Regions from separate parts of the Bacillus sp. JK62 genome, predicted to be linked through region 2. Evidence: riboswitches for the same ligand, from Rfam matches in the RefSeq annotation. Region 2 holds a riboswitch; each other region holds the start of a gene.
The links. A riboswitch is a leader RNA that binds a small molecule or an ion and turns the genes downstream of it on or off. The one in region 2 is predicted to bind thiamine pyrophosphate.
Positions count from the first base shown of each region.

Region 1: linked by a shared signal. The riboswitch ahead of tenA (thiaminase II) and the one ahead of thiC (phosphomethylpyrimidine synthase ThiC) in region 2 are both predicted to bind thiamine pyrophosphate.
Region 3: linked by a shared signal. The riboswitch ahead of ACWJJ4_RS13335 (TIR domain-containing protein) and the one ahead of thiC (phosphomethylpyrimidine synthase ThiC) in region 2 are both predicted to bind thiamine pyrophosphate.
Region 4: linked by a shared signal. The riboswitch ahead of ACWJJ4_RS16420 (acetylornithine deacetylase) and the one ahead of thiC (phosphomethylpyrimidine synthase ThiC) in region 2 are both predicted to bind thiamine pyrophosphate.

Region 1 is NZ_JBSJQA010000003.1:273,957-278,356, forward strand. It holds gene ACWJJ4_RS10970 (monovalent cation:proton antiporter family protein) at 1-1,220, shown strand, start outside; TPP riboswitch at 1,274-1,382, shown strand; gene tenA (thiaminase II) at 1,470-2,177, shown strand; gene tenI (thiazole tautomerase TenI) at 2,155-2,772, shown strand; gene thiO (glycine oxidase ThiO) at 2,756-3,865, shown strand; gene thiS (sulfur carrier protein ThiS) at 3,862-4,065, shown strand; gene thiG (thiazole synthase) at 4,062-4,400, shown strand, end outside.
Region 2 is NZ_JBSJQA010000003.1:8,414-12,813, forward strand. It holds partial or broken gene ACWJJ4_RS09585 (sporulation protein) at 1-262, opposite strand, end outside; gene ACWJJ4_RS09590 (hypothetical protein) at 425-628, shown strand; partial or broken gene ACWJJ4_RS09595 (spore coat protein) at 676-852, opposite strand; gene ACWJJ4_RS09600 (Type 1 glutamine amidotransferase-like domain-containing protein) at 941-1,633, shown strand; TPP riboswitch at 1,702-1,812, shown strand; gene thiC (phosphomethylpyrimidine synthase ThiC) at 1,934-3,706, shown strand; gene ACWJJ4_RS09610 (FAD-binding oxidoreductase) at 3,747-4,400, opposite strand, start outside.
Region 3 is NZ_JBSJQA010000005.1:163,223-167,622, forward strand. It holds gene ACWJJ4_RS13315 (cupin domain-containing protein) at 1-384, shown strand, start outside; gene ACWJJ4_RS13320 (DinB family protein) at 642-1,169, opposite strand; gene ACWJJ4_RS13325 (dihydrodipicolinate synthase family protein) at 1,370-1,810, shown strand; gene ACWJJ4_RS13330 (hypothetical protein) at 1,866-2,246, shown strand; TPP riboswitch at 2,361-2,464, shown strand; gene ACWJJ4_RS13335 (TIR domain-containing protein) at 2,542-3,006, shown strand; gene ACWJJ4_RS13340 (thymidylate synthase) at 3,003-4,013, shown strand; gene ACWJJ4_RS13345 (class I SAM-dependent methyltransferase) at 4,010-4,400, shown strand, end outside.
Region 4 is NZ_JBSJQA010000006.1:631,850-636,249, forward strand. It holds gene pgeF (peptidoglycan editing factor PgeF) at 1-558, opposite strand, end outside; gene ACWJJ4_RS16415 (YlmC/YmxH family sporulation protein) at 713-964, opposite strand; gene ACWJJ4_RS16420 (acetylornithine deacetylase) at 1,025-2,305, opposite strand; TPP riboswitch at 2,379-2,486, opposite strand; gene ACWJJ4_RS16425 (ABC transporter ATP-binding protein) at 2,491-3,288, opposite strand; gene sigG (RNA polymerase sporulation sigma factor SigG) at 3,417-4,199, opposite strand; gene sigE (RNA polymerase sporulation sigma factor SigE) at 4,340-4,400, opposite strand, start outside.

The DNA of each region.
Region 1 (4,400 bases), 270 kb from region 2:
TCGGCCGGATCTTTAAACACCGTTCATTTGTGCAGTCGATGTCTAAAGGCACCGTGCAGATCGGAACGAGAGCCATTTTCACACTGATTATCGTGCTTGTCGCTTTATCGGAATCTCTCGGGGCGGAAAATATTCTCGGCGCGTTTTTGGCAGGCGTTCTGGTATCGCTTCTGTCTCCGAATAAAGAAATGGTGGAACAGCTGGATTCCTTCGGCTACGGGTTTTTAATTCCGATCTTTTTCGTCATGGTCGGGGTGAAATTGGACATTTGGACGCTTTTCCAAGATCCGAAAACATTAACGATGATTCCGCTGCTTCTGCTTGCGCTGTTTATCAGCAAAATGTTCCCGGTGTTTTATTTAAAGAAATGGTACGACAAAAGAACCGTGTTTGCTTCGGGCTTTTTGCTGACGTCCACGCTGTCGCTTGTTATCGCGGCGGCTACGATCGGAGAAAGGCTCCACATTATCAGCGCCAATATGTCCGGCGCGCTGACTTTAGTTGCGGTTATTGCCAGCATCATCACGCCGATCGGCTTTAAGAAATTATTCAAACGGCAAAGCGCGCCGCAGGAAAAAAAGCGCATCACATTTATCGGCGCCAACCAAATGACGCTCCCGGTTACGCTGGAATTGCCAGAGGAGGAATATGAAGTACGGGTCGTCCATGTGTATCAGGAAAATGCCGGGGAAACGCTTGCGGAATCCGTTTTTTCGGTTGACACGATTTCTGATTACGAGCCCGGCACGCTTGAGTCGCACGGTATTTTTAAAACGGATATTCTTGTCGTGGCGACGGGAAATGAAGATGTGAACGCTGAAATCGCCTTACTAGCGAAAGAGAAAGGGACTGAGCGTATCATCGCAAGCGTCGGCTCGGTTGAGCATGAAACAAAACTGAAAGAAGAGGGCATCAGTATTTTTTCTATCCTTCTGTCTACAAAAACGCTGCTGCGCGCGTTAATTGAGGCGCCGGGCGTGATGAGCCTCCTGACGAATGAGGAGTCTTCGTTATATCAGATCAATCTGGAAAACCCGGCGTATAACGGCATCATTCTGCGGGAATTTCCGCTGATGGGCGATGTGATTTTCGTCCGGATTTTCAGAGGTGTGGACAGCATCGTTCCGCACGGAGACACGCGGCTGAAAACAGGAGACCGTCTCATCGTCACGGGCTCGCGCAACTACGTGTCGGAACTGAGAAAAGTCCTTGAAGCTTGACCAAATTCCAATTCGTGATAATATAGAAGGCATAACAAATAAATCATTAATCGTATGACCACTAGGGGTGTCCTTCATAAGGGCTGAGATAAAAGTGAGACTTTTAGACCCTCATAACTTGAACAGGTTCAGACCTGCGTAGGGAAGTGGAGCGGTATTTTTTTGGGGTTCCTTTTATCCATTTAAATTCCAAACCACTTTTCCGATGCGGGAAAGTGGTTTTTTTATTTTATCAGGGGGGAAGACATGATGACATTTTCTGAAGAATGCAGACAGGCGGCTGCCGAATGGTGGGACGGAAGTTTTGTTCATCCGTTTGTAACGGGAATCGGTGACGGAAGCCTGCCGATAGACCGTTTCAGCTATTACGTGCTGCAAGATTCCTACTATTTGACGCATTTTGCAAAAGTTCAGGCGTTCGGCGCCGCATATGCCGAAGACTTGTTTACGACGGGCAGGATGGCGGGCCACGCTCAAGGGACATATGAAGCGGAAATGGCGCTGCACCGCGAGTTTACGGAGCTTTTAGGGATTACGGAAGAAGAGCGTGCGGCATTTAAACCGGCACCGACCGCCTATTCTTATACGTCTCATATGTACAGATCGGTGATGAGCGGGAATTTTGGAGAAATATTAGCTGCGCTTCTGCCCTGTTATTGGCTTTATTATGAAGTCGGCGAACACTTAAAAGAGTGCAAACCGGAGCATCCGATTTATGAAAAATGGATCGGTACATACGGCGGAGACTGGTTCAGACAGCAGGTCGAAGAACAGATCAGCCGTTTTGACGAGATTGCTGAAAACAGCACAGAGGAAATCCGCGCGAAAATGAAAGAGAATTTTGTGATTTCAAGCTATTATGAATATCAATTTTGGGGAATGGCTTATCAAAAAGAAGGCTGGTCCGAGAAGGACGGAAAAGAGGTGGAATCCTTTGGAGCTGCACGCGGTAACTGATAATCGCAAACCCGTTGCCGAGCTGGCCGAGGATATTCTATCGATTCAGCGCGAAGTGAGCTTTATCCATATCCGTGAGCGGGATAAAACAGCGGGAGAGATCATGCAGCTTTTGTCCCTTTTGAAAAAGGGCGGTGCGGATAAGGACAAATTGATCATCAATGACAGGGCGGATATCGCGCTTTTTGCCAACATACACCGTGTTCAGCTTCCGTCCCGCAGCTTTTCCGTAAAGCAGGTGCGAAGCAGATTTCCCCATCTTCATATCGGACGTTCGGTTCATTCGCTGGAAGAAGCCATCCAAGCTGAAAAGGAAGATGCGGATTATGTGGTGTTCGGCCATATATTTGAAACCGAATGTAAACAAGGACTTGAAGCAAGAGGCATCAGCCTGCTTTCAGAGATCAAACGCACGCTTTCCATCCCCGTTATCGCAATCGGCGGAATGACACTGCAGACGATCGGACACACAAAGCAGGCGAAGCCGGACGGAATTGCCGTCATGTCAGGCATTTTCTCAGCTGAAAATCCCGAGGAGGCGGCAAAACGGTATGCACGCGCGGTAAGGGAGGCCGATTATGAAGAAGCACTATGATACGGCGGTGATCGGCGGCGGAATTATCGGGTGCGCCATTTCTTATGAGCTGGCGAAGACGCAGCAGAACGTTGTCTTGTTTGAAGGCGGAGAAGTCGGCCGAAAAACGACAAGCGCTGCCGCGGGAATGCTGGGCGCTCATGCAGAATGTGAAAACCGGGATGCGTTTTTTGATTTTGCCATGCACAGTCAAAGGCTGTATGAAGCGGCTGGGCAAGAGCTTGAGGAAGTTTGCGGCATTGACATCAGGCGCCATAACGGCGGAATGCTTAAACTGGCGTATACCGAAGAAGATATCGCCCGTTTACGGAAGATGGATGATCTGCCTTCCGTCACTTGGCTTTCAGCGGAAGATGCCCTTGAAAAAGAGCCTTACGCTTCAAAAGACATTCTCGGCGCCAGTTTTATAAAAGACGATGTCCATGTCGAACCGTACTATGTTTGCAAAGCGTATGCAAAAGGGGCGCGGCGCTATGGCGCTGACATATATGAGCATACACAAGTTACTTCCGTAAAACGGGTGAACGGAGAATACTGCATCACAACGTCCGGCGGGGATGTTTATGCTGACAAAGTCGCAGTTGCAAGCGGTGTATGGAGCGGCCGGTTTTTCAGCCAGCTCGGCTTGGGACAGCCTTTTTTTCCTGTGAAAGGAGAATGCCTTTCCGTGTGGAATGACGATACCCCGCTGACCAAAACCCTTTACCATGATCATTGTTATGTCGTCCCGAGAAAAAGCGGCCGGCTTGTCATCGGCGCCACGATGAAACAGGGTGACTGGAGCGATACGCCTGACATCGGAGGAATTGAGGCCGTCATTGCAAAAGCGAAAACCATGCTTCCCGCCATCGAACATATGAAAATAGACCGGTTTTGGGCGGGGCTCAGGCCGGGAACAAAAGACGGCAAGCCGTTTATCGGGCGGCATCCTGAAGACAGCGGCATCATCTTCGCCGCCGGCCATTTTCGGAACGGCATCCTGTTGGCGCCGGCAACGGCTGTAATGGTGCGGGATATGATCTTGGGGCAACAAGTCAAACGGGAATGGGAAGAAGCGTTTCGAATCGATCGCAAGGAGGCTGTTCATATATGATCCTTCAGCTGAACGGAAAACAAATTGATTGGAATCGAAAAGAGGGGACGGTTCAGGATTTGCTTGAATCGTACCAGCTTGATCAAAGAATCGTAGTTGTGGAGAGAAATAAAGAAATCATTGAAAAAAAGAATTATGAAAATACAAGTTTGTGTGACCGCGATGTCATAGAAATTGTCCATTTTGTAGGGGGCGGATGAGGATGTTAACAATAGGCGGAAAACAGTTTCGGTCAAGATTGCTGTTAGGAACGGGAAAATATCCGAGTTTTGAGATTCAGAAAGAGGCGGTGGCCGTCTCGGAATCAGATATTTTAACCTTTGCGGTGCGGCGGATGAACATCTTTGAAGAGTCTCAGCCTAACTTTCTCGAACAGCTTGACTTGTCTAAATACACGCTTCTGCCGAATACGGCCGGCGCCGCAACGGCTGAAGAGGCGGTCCGAATCGCAAGGCTTGCCAAAGCTTCAGGGCTTTGTGACATGATAAAAGTAGAAGTCATCGGATGCAGCCGGTCACTTTTGCCTGATCCGGTT
Region 2 (4,400 bases):
GAGGGTGAATGAGATCGGAAATTGATGCTCTTCTCCAGGCTGAATGGTGAATGAACCAGTGACTCGGAAAGAATGGATTGTAGCGTATTTCCGGTGCTCTTCATCATCTTTTACAATGACGTACCGTGTGTTAAGCTGTAAATCAATATAGCGGATGTCCTGAGAGATTTTCCCGCCGTTGACATGTACAAGTTCCTCTTACTTCTTCTCCTGGATAATATGCGTCTTTCTCTAAAATTGTATCTACTTTTGCGGCACCGATTCCTGCACTTGCCGCAAGTTTTTTAAAATGACATGTTAAATTTTCCCCTTTTTCTTTTTCTCAACAGATATACGTAAGAAGGAGGAAAAAAGATTCATTTAATTCATGCTTTTTTTCTATTATTTGTCCGCCTTCGGACAGACTAAGAAAGCAAAGGAGCGGATTGAAACGGATAAAGAAAGTATGGTTGCTGATGAATTACATAGAATGTTTTTGGCCGGTGAGCTGCAAATTACGGTAGAGGAGGATATAAACAATATTTCTGAAAGGCTGAGAAACGGCGATCTCAATTTAGAGCGATTAAGCGGTGAAGACGCGATTATAAAAGAAACGGTAAATGAGGCTTTAAGAAGAGTGGAGAAATAAAACAAAGAGACGGGATCTCAAGACATCGTCTTTTTTGTATGACTTTGTTACAGTTCTCTGCAAGATAAAAGCGAATCGATCTGAAATTGTTTATCCAGGAGCCAACCTTTTCCCAACAGGAGTTCTGACAGTTCTCCATGCAGATGAACAGCTGCATCTAATTGATCATGCAACGCTGTTCTAAGGCCGGGATTTGTGGTTTCTGTTATTGCGGCAGTATACTTTTTTACGCTGGTCTGTTAAGAAAATACTTATCTCTGCATGTATACAACTGCTATAATGAATAACAAATTTTCCGGGGGAAGCGGGATGATGAAACAGATTATTGCGATGGGCGGCGGAGGATTCTCGATGGAGCCGGAAAATTTATCCCTCGATCAATATGTCATCAAGCAATCAGAGCGAAAGTCGCCTCGTATTTGTTTTTTGCCGACGGCGAGCGGGGATTCCCAAAACTATATTCAGCGGTTTTATCGTGCATTTCAAACACTTGATTGTGTGCCGTCTCATTTATCGCTGTTTAAGCCGCCGTCAACAGATTTAGCTTCGTTTCTAATGGAAAAGGACGTGATTTATGTCGGCGGGGGAAATACGCGGAATATGCTTGTGTTGTGGAAGGAGTGGGGATTGGATCGTATTCTGAGAGAAGCATGGAAGAGCGGTGTGGTGTTAGCCGGATTAAGCGCAGGTGCAATCTGCTGGTTTGAAGAAGGAGTGACAGATTCAGCCGGGCCGCTGACCAGTATGAAAAGTTTAGGTTTTTTGCAAGGGAGCTTTTGTCCTCATTATGACGGGGAAAAGGATCGGAGACCGGCATACCACCAGCTGATAGCTAACGAATTCTTGTGCAATGGCTATGCGGCGGACGATGGAGCGGCTCTCCATTTCATAAATGATCAGCTGTTTCAGAGAGTGAGTTCAAGACCGTACGCAAAGGCATATCAGGTGATGAGGGGTGAACATGGGATATCTGAAATCCCGCTGCCTGTCAAATATTTGGGTTGAATTAGCTGAATATTTTCTATATTTCACTTTTTTTTCGATTGGTTTTATGTTAAGATGAGTCCGAAATCAATAGTTACTGGGGGTGCCCGTCTGAGCGGGCTGAGAGAGAAGCGGCGGCTTCTTAACCCTTTGGACCTGATCTGGTTCGTACCAGCGTGGGGAAGTAAAGGTTTTATTATTGTTGATGAAAACAATAATAGTTTCTTTCTGACTGCAAAACCGGGTTCTTCTTTGAACCCGGTTTTTTTGTGCTGGTGCTGAGCTTGGTTCTGTTATTCAAATGATAAAGGAGAGATTTGTATGCAAAATCAATCAGTACAGCAAGCGAACATTTCCATTATGTCGAGCTTTTCCGGCAGTAAAAAGGTTTATGCAGAAGGTTCTTCGCCCGACATACGAGTGCCGATGCGGGAAATCAGCCTTAGTCCGACAACGGGGGCGTTCGGGGAAGAGGAGAATGCGCCGGTCCGTGTTTATGATACGAGCGGACCGTATACAGACCCGGATGTACAGATTGATATTCATGAAGGTCTGGGGGCGCTCCGCACAAAGTGGATTACCGGGCGTGGAGATGTAGAAGAATATAACGGCCGGACCGTGAGACCTGAAGACAACGGCTATAAAAAAGAGGGCCGTGCCGCCGAATACCCCGGCCTGCAGCGGAAACCGCTTCGGGCCAAGCCGGGGAAAAATGTAACACAATTGCATTATGCGAGAAAAGGCATCATTACGCCGGAAATGGAGTTTATCGCAATTCGCGAGCATGTGTCTCCCGAATTTGTCAGAGACGAGGTAGCCAGCGGCCGGGCGATTATTCCTTCTAACGTCAACCACCCGGAAAGCGAGCCGATGATTATCGGCCGGAATTTTCATGTGAAAATTAATGCCAATATCGGCAACTCGGCTGTTACATCTTCTATCGAAGAAGAAGTCGAAAAAATGACGTGGGCGATTCGCTGGGGCGCCGATACGATGATGGATTTATCCACGGGAAAAGACATTCATACGACGCGTGAATGGATTATCCGCAACTGCCCCGTGCCTGTGGGGACGGTGCCGATTTATCAGGCGCTTGAAAAAGTTAATGGCATTGCCGAGGATTTAACGTGGGACATTTATCGTGACACATTGATTGAGCAGGCGGAGCAGGGCGTGGATTATTTCACCATCCATGCCGGCGTATTGCTTCGTTACGTCCCGTTAACGGCCAAACGCACGACGGGAATCGTATCCCGCGGCGGGGCGATTATGGCGCAATGGTGCCTGGCTCATCATCAGGAAAGCTTTCTGTACACGCATTTTGAAGAAATTTGTGAAATCATGAAGACCTATGATATCGCTTTTTCACTTGGTGACGGGCTTCGTCCCGGTTCGATCGCGGATGCCAATGATGAAGCGCAGTTTGCGGAATTGGAGACTCTCGGAGAATTGACGGAGATTGCGTGGAAGCACGATGTGCAAGTGATGATCGAAGGACCGGGTCATGTGCCGATGCATAAAATTAAGGAAAACATGGACAAGCAGCTGGAAATTTGTAAAGAGGCGCCTTTTTACACGCTCGGCCCATTAACGACGGATATCGCTCCGGGCTATGACCACATTACTTCAGCGATCGGCGCGGCGATGATCGGCTGGTACGGGACGGCGATGCTTTGCTATGTCACGCCGAAGGAGCATTTGGGGCTGCCGAATCGTGATGATGTAAGAGAAGGCGTCATTACGTACAAAATCGCGGCACATGCCGCAGACCTTGCTAAAGGGCATCCGGGTGCACAGATCCGTGACGATGCTCTGTCTAAGGCGCGGTTTGAATTCCGTTGGCGTGATCAATTTCATTTGTCACTTGATCCTGAAAGAGCAATGGAATATCATGATGAAACACTGCCGGCTGAAGGCGCAAAAACGGCTCACTTCTGTTCGATGTGCGGCCCGAAGTTCTGCAGCATGAGAATTTCTCAGGATATTCGTGATTATGCGAAGGAAAACGGACTTACTGAAGACGAGGCCGTCAATGAAGGGCTGAAAGAAAAAGCAAAAGAGTTTGCAGAGAAGGGAAGCCGCTTATATCAATAAAAGAAAAGATGAAGATGGAGTGTGTCCATCTTCATCTTTTTTAGAAAAACGGTGAACGGCGAAGCGGCGGAATGCTCTGCTCGAAGCGGAATATATTTTCCGGATCATATTTCGTTTTGATTTGACGGAGGCGGTGAACATTTTCTCCGTAATACGTTTGCAGCCAGTTTCTGATTTCTCTATCAGGCCAATTCACATAATCTCCCATCGTTTCTCTTGATAGGGACGTTCTCAGTCCTTCGATCCAGCGGACATTTTGTCTTTCTTCTTCAGCAGATGTCCAAGTTGTAATATATTCTTGGGCAATGATTGCGTTGCGATAGTAGAATGCCGTTTGGTCCGGAGCGATCCGTCCGGCCGCCCCGCCGAGAGATTGCTGCCAGACACTGGCGTTTTCGTTCGGAGCGTGCTCTAAATAGCGCTTTAAAGTGGATATTGCGCGTGTTGATAATGGTTTTTCAATAAAGGATCCTGACCGCTTCATCTTTTGCGGCTGATTGCCTCCCGGGCTGTTAAAAAAGGCTGCCGCTTTAATAAATGGCACTGTCTTGACCATGCCGCTTGTCGGTTTTCCCGCTTTCATTAACGGAGCCAGCAGTTCTTTCAGCTCCTCTTTTGTCCCGGTAAATTGACCGAGCGCTTCTATGCGGTTGACTTCCTTAGGCCAAAACTGAATTGATGAGGTAAGCCGGTT
Region 3 (4,400 bases), on a different contig from region 2:
CCATTTGTCGTGAATATCAATAAAGCCGCAAAACAAAACAATACGTTCCGTACGGCCCTATGGACAGGAAAGCATTTTCAAATTACTTTGATGAGTCTTGGTATTGGAGAAGATATCGGTTTGGAGATCCATCCTAACGTAGATCAATTCTTACGGATTGAGCAAGGCCGAGGGCTAGTTAAAATGGGCAAGAGTAAAGATCATTTAAGTTTCCGAAGAAATGTCTATGATGATTATGCCATTGTTGTCCCTGCCGGCACGTGGCACAATGTGATTAATACGGGTAATACGCCGTTAAAACTATATTCAATTTACGCTCCTCCCAACCATCCGTTTGGTACAGTTCATGTGACAAAGGCCGATGCAGCGGCTGCGGAAGATTAGTATAGGATTCCAGAGGACTTTGCTGCGGCAAAGACTATAAAAAAAATCGTATTGGGACAGCATGATCAAATATAGCGATCGAATGGCTGAAACACAAAATATTAACGTTTCAGCTTGTCATAGTGCAGTTGATGCGATGCTTTATTCCACAACTACTCAACAGCAAATGTGGTTTTTTGTCTGACCATTTTAATTGATTGGCAGTCAGTGAAAATGAATTTGTAATAAATTTATCCTTGCTCCTCCTAAAAGCGGCTTTAACAGCCAGGTTTCTGTTTCTCTTCAAACCATTTGCGAAGCTGATTAATATGAGCTTGATGATATCTATTATGGTCTGCCATATGCCATATTCCCCATTGAATGGTTGCTTGTTTATCTGCTTCATAATCTACTGTGTGATTCAGCTGATCGTCAGTTAGCTGATAACAAACAGACTTAAACATGCTGAATACTTCTTCATAATCAGTGAGAATTTGTTTTAATGAAACACCGGAAATGAAAGGGATCTTATTGTTCTGATCTAACATTGGTCCATACTTCTCTTCAAGCTGCTTTGGTATCGGTTCACCCTTTATTCTAAATATCCAGTTGAGATCAACATATGCTAAGTGTCTTATTAGCTGAGCTGTACTATTGTATGTTTGATTTGGTCCTTTATAATCGATCTCTTGCTGTGACATGTCTGACACAATGGATATTAAGCGGCAGTAATTTTCATTAACGGCAGAATACAGCATTCCCACAAGATGATCCATGTGCGTTTCACCTTTTAAATCTAAAATCATAAAACCCCGCCTCATTAGTACAATTTTTATATTTAGTTTGCCTTATTACTCTTATTTGTCAAGCAATCCAGAGAATGAATCGCTATAGGATGAAGCAATGAAGCAGGCTCTCTTTGCCTGCCTTTTTTGTGTGTCAGCCTTTACATCTGACATGTTGGGTTATCTGAAACTGTACTTTTTTAAATGTCAGACAGTGTTATATGATACTCTGCAGATATTCAAGAATAGTACTTGGAGGTCACTCTCATGCAAATTTTATTGCTATCCCTACGCCTTTTCATGAAGATGAACGTTTATATTCAGCAGGATTTGATCCTAATGTCGAACATTTGAAAAACAGCGGTATCCATTCGTTACTCATATGCGGCACGACTGGTGAACAGCATTCACTCAGCATGGATGAGCGCCTTCAGATCATTGAGTATGTTAATCAGCGAAAATTTGAAGATGTTGAACTGAAGTTCGGGGTTTCAGCCGTAAGAACCAGTGATGCCGTCAAACTGATGAAACACATCGAGAAAACCAATATTGATTCTGTACGGATTGGTTTTCCGCCTTATATAAGACCGACACAGCAGCAAGCCGTTTATTACATTATTCATTCATCAATTGACTTCATATTATTTCATTTGATAACATAAAATGGTTATTGTGATTGAAAAAGGATACCCGTTTTTATAAAAAGGAGTCATAACGTTGCTGAAAAGGTTTTTTCTTGTTTTTCTTACGCTGATGATGTCTATATTTGCTGTATTCGCGGCGGCTGAAGAGTCTCCCGGTGATCGTGTCATTTCTTTTGACGAGCCTATGATTTTATTGATCTCACTCGGAATCATTTTATGTTTGTTCATTCCGCCATTCGTCATGTCCTTTTTTAGCAGCTTGGTTGTGAGAATCATATCCGGAGTCTATCAATGTTTTATCGTTCTCACGTTTGCGGGCCTCATTCCGATTGGATTTCTGATTCCCCATGGCTTTTTGACAATTCTTGCTGCCGTTCTGGGGACTTTGGTCAGTTCAGCGAGTGTGGCCGTGACCTTATTCGTTGGCAGGAAAAAAGAGGCCGGAAGGTTTTAAAACTAGTGGGTAAGCTGCAAGGAAGGGAAATCCCAGAGATATCCGCAGCGCTTTTTGCCGGTCATTGTTTGACTATTTATATGGAATAGCATAGAATTAAAGTAAATATTTATAAAAAGTCACTAGGGGAGCTTTAATAGCTGAGAAGAGACAATACGTCCTGACCCTTTGAACCTGATTTGGTTAATACCAGCGTAGGGAAGTGAAAAATTAGAGAGATTCTTTATCTTATCTATATTTAAGCCACTTTCCATAGAGGAAAGTGGCTTTATTTATTTTGAAAGGGTGATATGAAGTGGCGACGAAAAAAGTTTTTCTGGCAGGGCCTTTTAAAAGTTTAGTAGATGAGAAAACTGGATTGATGAGTACGTATGAGAGGGGAAAGCTGGAATCATTAATTTCCTTTTTTGAGAATGAAGGATGGCTGGTTCATAATGCTCACAAGCGGGAAGGGTGGGGGAAAGATTTCATGACACCCCTTCAATGCACTAAAATTGATTTTGATGAAATAAGCACTTGCGACCTTTTTGCAGCATTCCCCGGATCACCCGCTTCTCCCGGAACACATATAGAAATTGGATGGGCTTCTGCCTTGAAAAAAAAGATCGTGCTATTTCTAGAAAAGGACAAGGATTATGCTTTCTTAATTCAAGGGTTAAATGCAGTGGCGGATGTTGAGTACATCAGCTATAAAGATACAGATGATTTATTAGAGAACATTAAAAATATCTTTGCAGCATATAAGGCGGAATCTCAATGAGAAAGAGAACTTTTCATGAAGCATATACGGAAACGCTGTATGACATCTATCACAACCCTGAATTTTTCAATTCACCGCGCGGACAAAAAAGCAGAGAACAATTGAACTACCATCTGACTCTGGAAAATCCAATAGAACGTGTCACTTATTTATCCTCAAGAAAAACCAATATCGTGTTTAATTTTGCTGAAGTGTTATGGTATTTATCGGGGAGTAACGACTTAGATTTTATCAGTTATTACAATAAAAAAATGCCTTCATATTCAATGAATAAAAAAACATTAACAGGCACTGCGTATGGGCCTAAAATATTTGAATTCGGAAATGCAAAACTAAATCAATGGAATAGAATAAAAAATCTTTTGACACAAGAAGATATTGATTCAAAAAGGGCATTTATTCAAATATTCGATGCTTCGGAACTCTTCGTTTCAGAAAATATAGATGTTTCCTGCACAATCGGTTTGCAGTTTTTTGTGAGGGAAGGCGAATTATACATGTCTTCTGTCATGCGTGCAAATGATGCTTTTCGCGGGATGATCAGTGATCTTTTCTCATTTACCTTCATGCAGGAATTAATGGCCAGAGAACTGCGTTTAGAAGTCGGAGAATATTTTCATAATGCGGGATCAATCCATATTTATGATTCAGATCATGAATGGGCGAAAACGGTGCTTGAAGAAGCTGAAAATCACCATGATATTCCGGAATTTGAATTTCCGAAAATGCCTGAGGGAAATAACTGGCCGTCCATTGAAACAGTCTTAAAGTATGAAGAATTACTTAGGAAAGATCAAATTTCTATGACTAAAAACGATATTGAAATGCTCGATTTACCTGATTACTGGAAACAGATTCTTTTCCTTTTCAGTATATACCAGCATATTGCATATAAACGGGATATGGGTCATTCTCTATTTCAAAGTTTACTTCCTATATATCAATTTTTCGTCAGGAATAAGTGGTCTCATTATTTCTCAATTGAGCAAAAGGAGGAAATTCAATGAAAACTTCATGGAAAGAAGACAGTGTTGCTGGTAAATTCGATGCTTATAATGACGTTTTAGAACAAACGTTAGGTTTTGAGTTTGTTTTTCGTACTTTTGATAAAGCGGAGATTAAAAAGGTGCTGGATTTCGGATGCGGTCCGGGAAAGGTAGCTTATAGGCTGGCTGACAGAATAGGCTGCAATGTGATCGCAGTCGATGAATCAAGGAAGATGTTAGATATAGCAAAGGCAAAAAGACAACATCCTCATGTGGACTATCATTTAATTGAACACGATAATCTTTCCTTCTTACCAGATCACTCGGTTGATGCTGCAATGGCCTGTTATGTTTTTATTAATACGGATAGTGACCAGCGTATCAAAGGTATCATAAATGAAATTTTTC
Region 4 (4,400 bases), on a different contig from region 2:
GATGGACGGACCGATGACAGCCTGAATATCTGTTAAACGGGAGCCTTCTTCGTTTACCCAGCGTTCCGTCATGATGCGTCCGATTTGTTTGACCGTCCCCTTCCATCCGGCATGGGCAGCGCCGATAATGGATTTCACCGGGTCATAAAAATACAAGGGCACACAGTCCGCAAAACAAAGGGCCAAAAAAAGATTCGCATCTTTCGTGTAGAGCCCGTCCGTCCCGCGGAATGCGGAAGAATAGTCTCTCGCTCCTTTTCCTTTATCCCCGGCTGTCACGCGCCGGACGCGGTTTTCATGTGTCTGGTCGGCGAACACCCAGGAATCCAGATCAGTACCGCATAAGGACGCTATGACTTCACGGTTTGTCACAACATCATGAGCTTCGTCCCGGACGTGCAATCCGGTATTTAATGACTCATACGGAGGATTGCTGACACCGCCGTTTTTCGTTGTGAATCCGGCGATGACCTTTGTGTTAAGCTGATTCACACAGTTCCAGTCTTCTATCATGAGTGCCGAGGGGGTGGTAAGACTAAACGGGTGATATGTATTCATGGAGATCCAACCTTTCGACAAACATTAAAAAAGCGTAATTTCCCACTCATTTTAACACAATTTTAAGCATACGTTTAGCGGCTGATTGAAAAATGAGATAAATAAATGTGCCGGAAACATTGAGATTTCCGGCTTTTTACAAGTAAAGGGAGGATTACGCTCCCCCCTTTGGTTCATTTACACGCACTAAGATGACATCTTCCCCAATTTTAACTATATTTCGCCAAGGAATGATCATTTCCTCTTCTTTTCCGAAAAAACCGAGAACTTTTCCGCTGCCGCCTAAAATAATCGCCTGAATTTTTCCCGTTGTCACGTTAATATCAATATCCCCGATGCTTCCGAGTTTTTTTCCGTTCGATACGTTTACCACATCTTTTATTTGAAATTCAGATATGCTGATCATCCGTATCACGCCCTTTGCCCGTTCTTTTTCCTATTATATGAACGGCCGGGCTGAACCTTGTCACATCGGGCAATCTTTTTTGCGGCTGCACCAGCCGAGAATAAATCTCAGCATGATTTTCGTATAGTCCATAAGCTCATCAACGGACACTTCCTCGTTTACGGAGTGGGCGTTTTTTAAATCGCCGGGGCCGTATATGACGCTCGGAATCCCGGCCTGATAAAGCCATCCTCCGTCTGTTACGGTTTGGGAAACATCAATGACGGGCTCCTGTTTTTTGACGGCAGAGTGTGATGCAGCCAAGACAGAAACTGCCGGATGATCCGGATCGATTTCCAGCGCCGGGAACACCTCTCCTCTGTCTTCAATCATCGAAGATCCGCCCCATTTGAACACCGGCCTGTTTTCTTTGAGCCACAGATCACTGTCAGCGACACGATTAATATAGTCTTCGATTTCTGCGGCTGCTTGTTCGTGCGTTTCGTTCGGATAAAAGTGGACGGTGATCCATAACCGGCATTCATCGGCGACAAACGCTGCGTGTCTTCCGCCTTCAATGACGGCGGGGTTGATCGTATTGGTGCCGGGCGCAATGCCGGGATAGCTTTTCGTTACCGCCCAGTGGCGCTCCAGCTCTCCCAAGGCAGTGATGATTTTCGCCATTTTTTCGATGGCGCTCGCTCCGAATGTGCCTCCGCCCGCATGAATCATATTGCGCCTCATGCCGTCATGAAATGTTTGTTTGCTTTTCAATTCTATCCAGCCGGTGATGACACCGCCCTGCCCTTGAATATGCAGGCTGCTCGTATCCGCGACAACCGCAAAATCCGCGTGATAGCCGCGTTTGCAGCATTCCAGCGTCCCCGCCTCGCCGACTTCTTCTCCGATTACAGACTGTACAATGAGGTCGCCCGGAAGCTTAATGCCGGCATCATGGATCAGCTTCAGAGAGAAAAGAACACACGCCAAACCCCCTTTCATATCAGCGGCGCCCCTTCCGATCAGCATGCCGTCTTTTACGAGCGGCTGAAACGGGTCAGAGTTCCAGTCTTCGCCCCCGGCTTCTGCCACATCAATGTGTCCGTTTAAAATCAGGCTTTGATGCCTGCTTGAATCTGTCCCTTTTAAAACACCGACTACATTCGGATCTTCCGGATACACATCCCACATATCGACCGAGCAGCCCGTTTCTTTTAAAAAGCCGGCCACCCACTTTTGGGCTTCTGTTGTATTTCTTGCAGGCGGAGCCGGTGTCGGAAAGGCGATCAACCTTTCAGCTATTTGTATTAAATCGCCCCGCCGTTTATCCGCCTGGTGTAACAGCATATCAATCTGATGCATTGGAAATCTCCCCTTTGGCTGTATCAAAAAACCCGTTTCATTAAAATGAAACGGGTAAAAAACGGATCTTCCTCCGCTTTTTTCACCGCTTCCCTCCGCCGGCATGATCCGGATCAGGTCCGTTAAGGGTTGAGACAACGTCTCTCTCAGCTGCATGTCAGCAGCACCCCCAGGGTGAATTGATGTTATTTGACGGATGATACCGCTTTTGCACGTGTTAAAAACGGGCGGCCATTGTTCCATAAGACATTGACAGGCGTATCGAAAAACGCTGTAAGCCGCTCGTCAGAAAGCATGTCCCTGATTTTCCCGGAGGCGAACACCTCGCCTTGTTTTAAAAGCAGCGCCTGATCAAATACCGGCAGAATTTCTTCAGCGTGATGGGTGACATAAAGGATGGACGGCGCATTTTCTTTTTCGGCGATCGACGTAATCGTGTCCAGCAGCTGCTCCCTTGCCATAAAATCAAGACCCGTCACGGGTTCGTCCAAAATCAGCAGTTTGGGATCAGCCATAAGCGCCCGCGCAATCAGCGCTCTTTGTCTTTCCCCTTGTGATAATGTTTCATACCGTCTGTCGGCGTAACTGATGGCGCCCAAATCCTTCAGAAGACCGATCGCTTTTTCCCTTACCTGCTCACTCGGAGTTTCGTACAGCCCGATTGAGGCGTACGCGCCGCTGAGGGCGATTTCAAAAGCGGAGTCCGCGGCATATAATTTGTGCTGAAGACCTGCCGAAACAAGGCCGATTTTCCTTCTGAGCCTGTCACCGAGCTCTGTTTTGCCGAACTGATGGCCGAGCACCTGCATCTCTCCTGAAGTGGGGAAGTAATAAGAGCATAACATATTCAGCAAAGCCGTTTTTCCGGCTCCGTTTAATCCGTACAGCACCCAATTTTCGTTTTTCTCGACGCGCCAGTTAATATCTTTCAAAATCCATTTCCCGTTTCTTTTTAATGACACACTGTCCAGCTGTAAAATCATTGCAGTTTCCCCCGTTTACTTTATTTAAATTTTCTAAAAACTTTTACACATTAGAATACATCACTTTTTTGCAAACGTAAACCATCGCATGAAAAAAGCCTTTAAACAAGGTTTAAAGGCTTTTTCCGTTATTGATGGATATTCTTATTCATTTGTTTAATGGCTGCCTTTTCAAGCCTTGAGACCTGAGCTTGGGATATCCCGATTTCTTCAGCGACCTCCATTTGGGTTTTCCCTTGGAAAAAGCGCTTTCGCAAAATCATTTTTTCCCGTTCGTTCAGTCTTCTCATGCCTTCTTTCAGAGCCAGCTCCTCAATCCATTGTGTATCCTTGTTGCGCTCATCGCTGATCTGGTCCATCACGTAGATCGGATCGCCGCCGTCATTATAAATCGGCTCAAACAGTGAAACCGGATCCTGAATGGCGTCAAGGGCAAACACAATTTCTTCATGGGGCACTTCAAGAACTTTGGCGATTTCCTCTGCTGTCGGCTCCCTGCTTGTCTCACTGATTAACCGCTCTCTTACTTGAAGCGCTTTATATGCGATATCGCGAAGCGACCTCGAGACGCGGATCGGATTGTTATCCCGCAAATATCTGCGGATTTCTCCGATGATCATCGGTACAGCGTATGTTGAAAACTTAACATTATGGCTTAGGTCAAAATTATCAATGGATTTCATTAGTCCGATGCAGCCGACCTGAAATAAGTCATCAACATACTCTCCTCTGTTGTTAAACCTCTGAATGACGCTTAAGACAAGGCGCAGATTGCCGTTTACAAGCTTTTCCCTCGCTGAATCATCGCCCTCATCCTGCAATTGCCTAAACAGCTTTCTCATCTCTTCATTCTTGAGCACCGGTAATTTGGAGGTATCCACCCCGCAAATTTCGACTTTATTTCTTGACACGTTTTTCCCTCCCACTAGGAGCTGCTGTACAACGTTAAGTATCTCCTCGGGTGGGAAAAATATGCACCGCCATTTTACAGAAATAAACATCCGGCGGCGGCAATCCTTGCAGCAGTAAGGGCTGTCAGATGGAAAAAATTTTACACCATTTTGTTAAACTCTTTTCTCAGTCTTTTGATAATCCGCTTTTCGAGCCGGGAG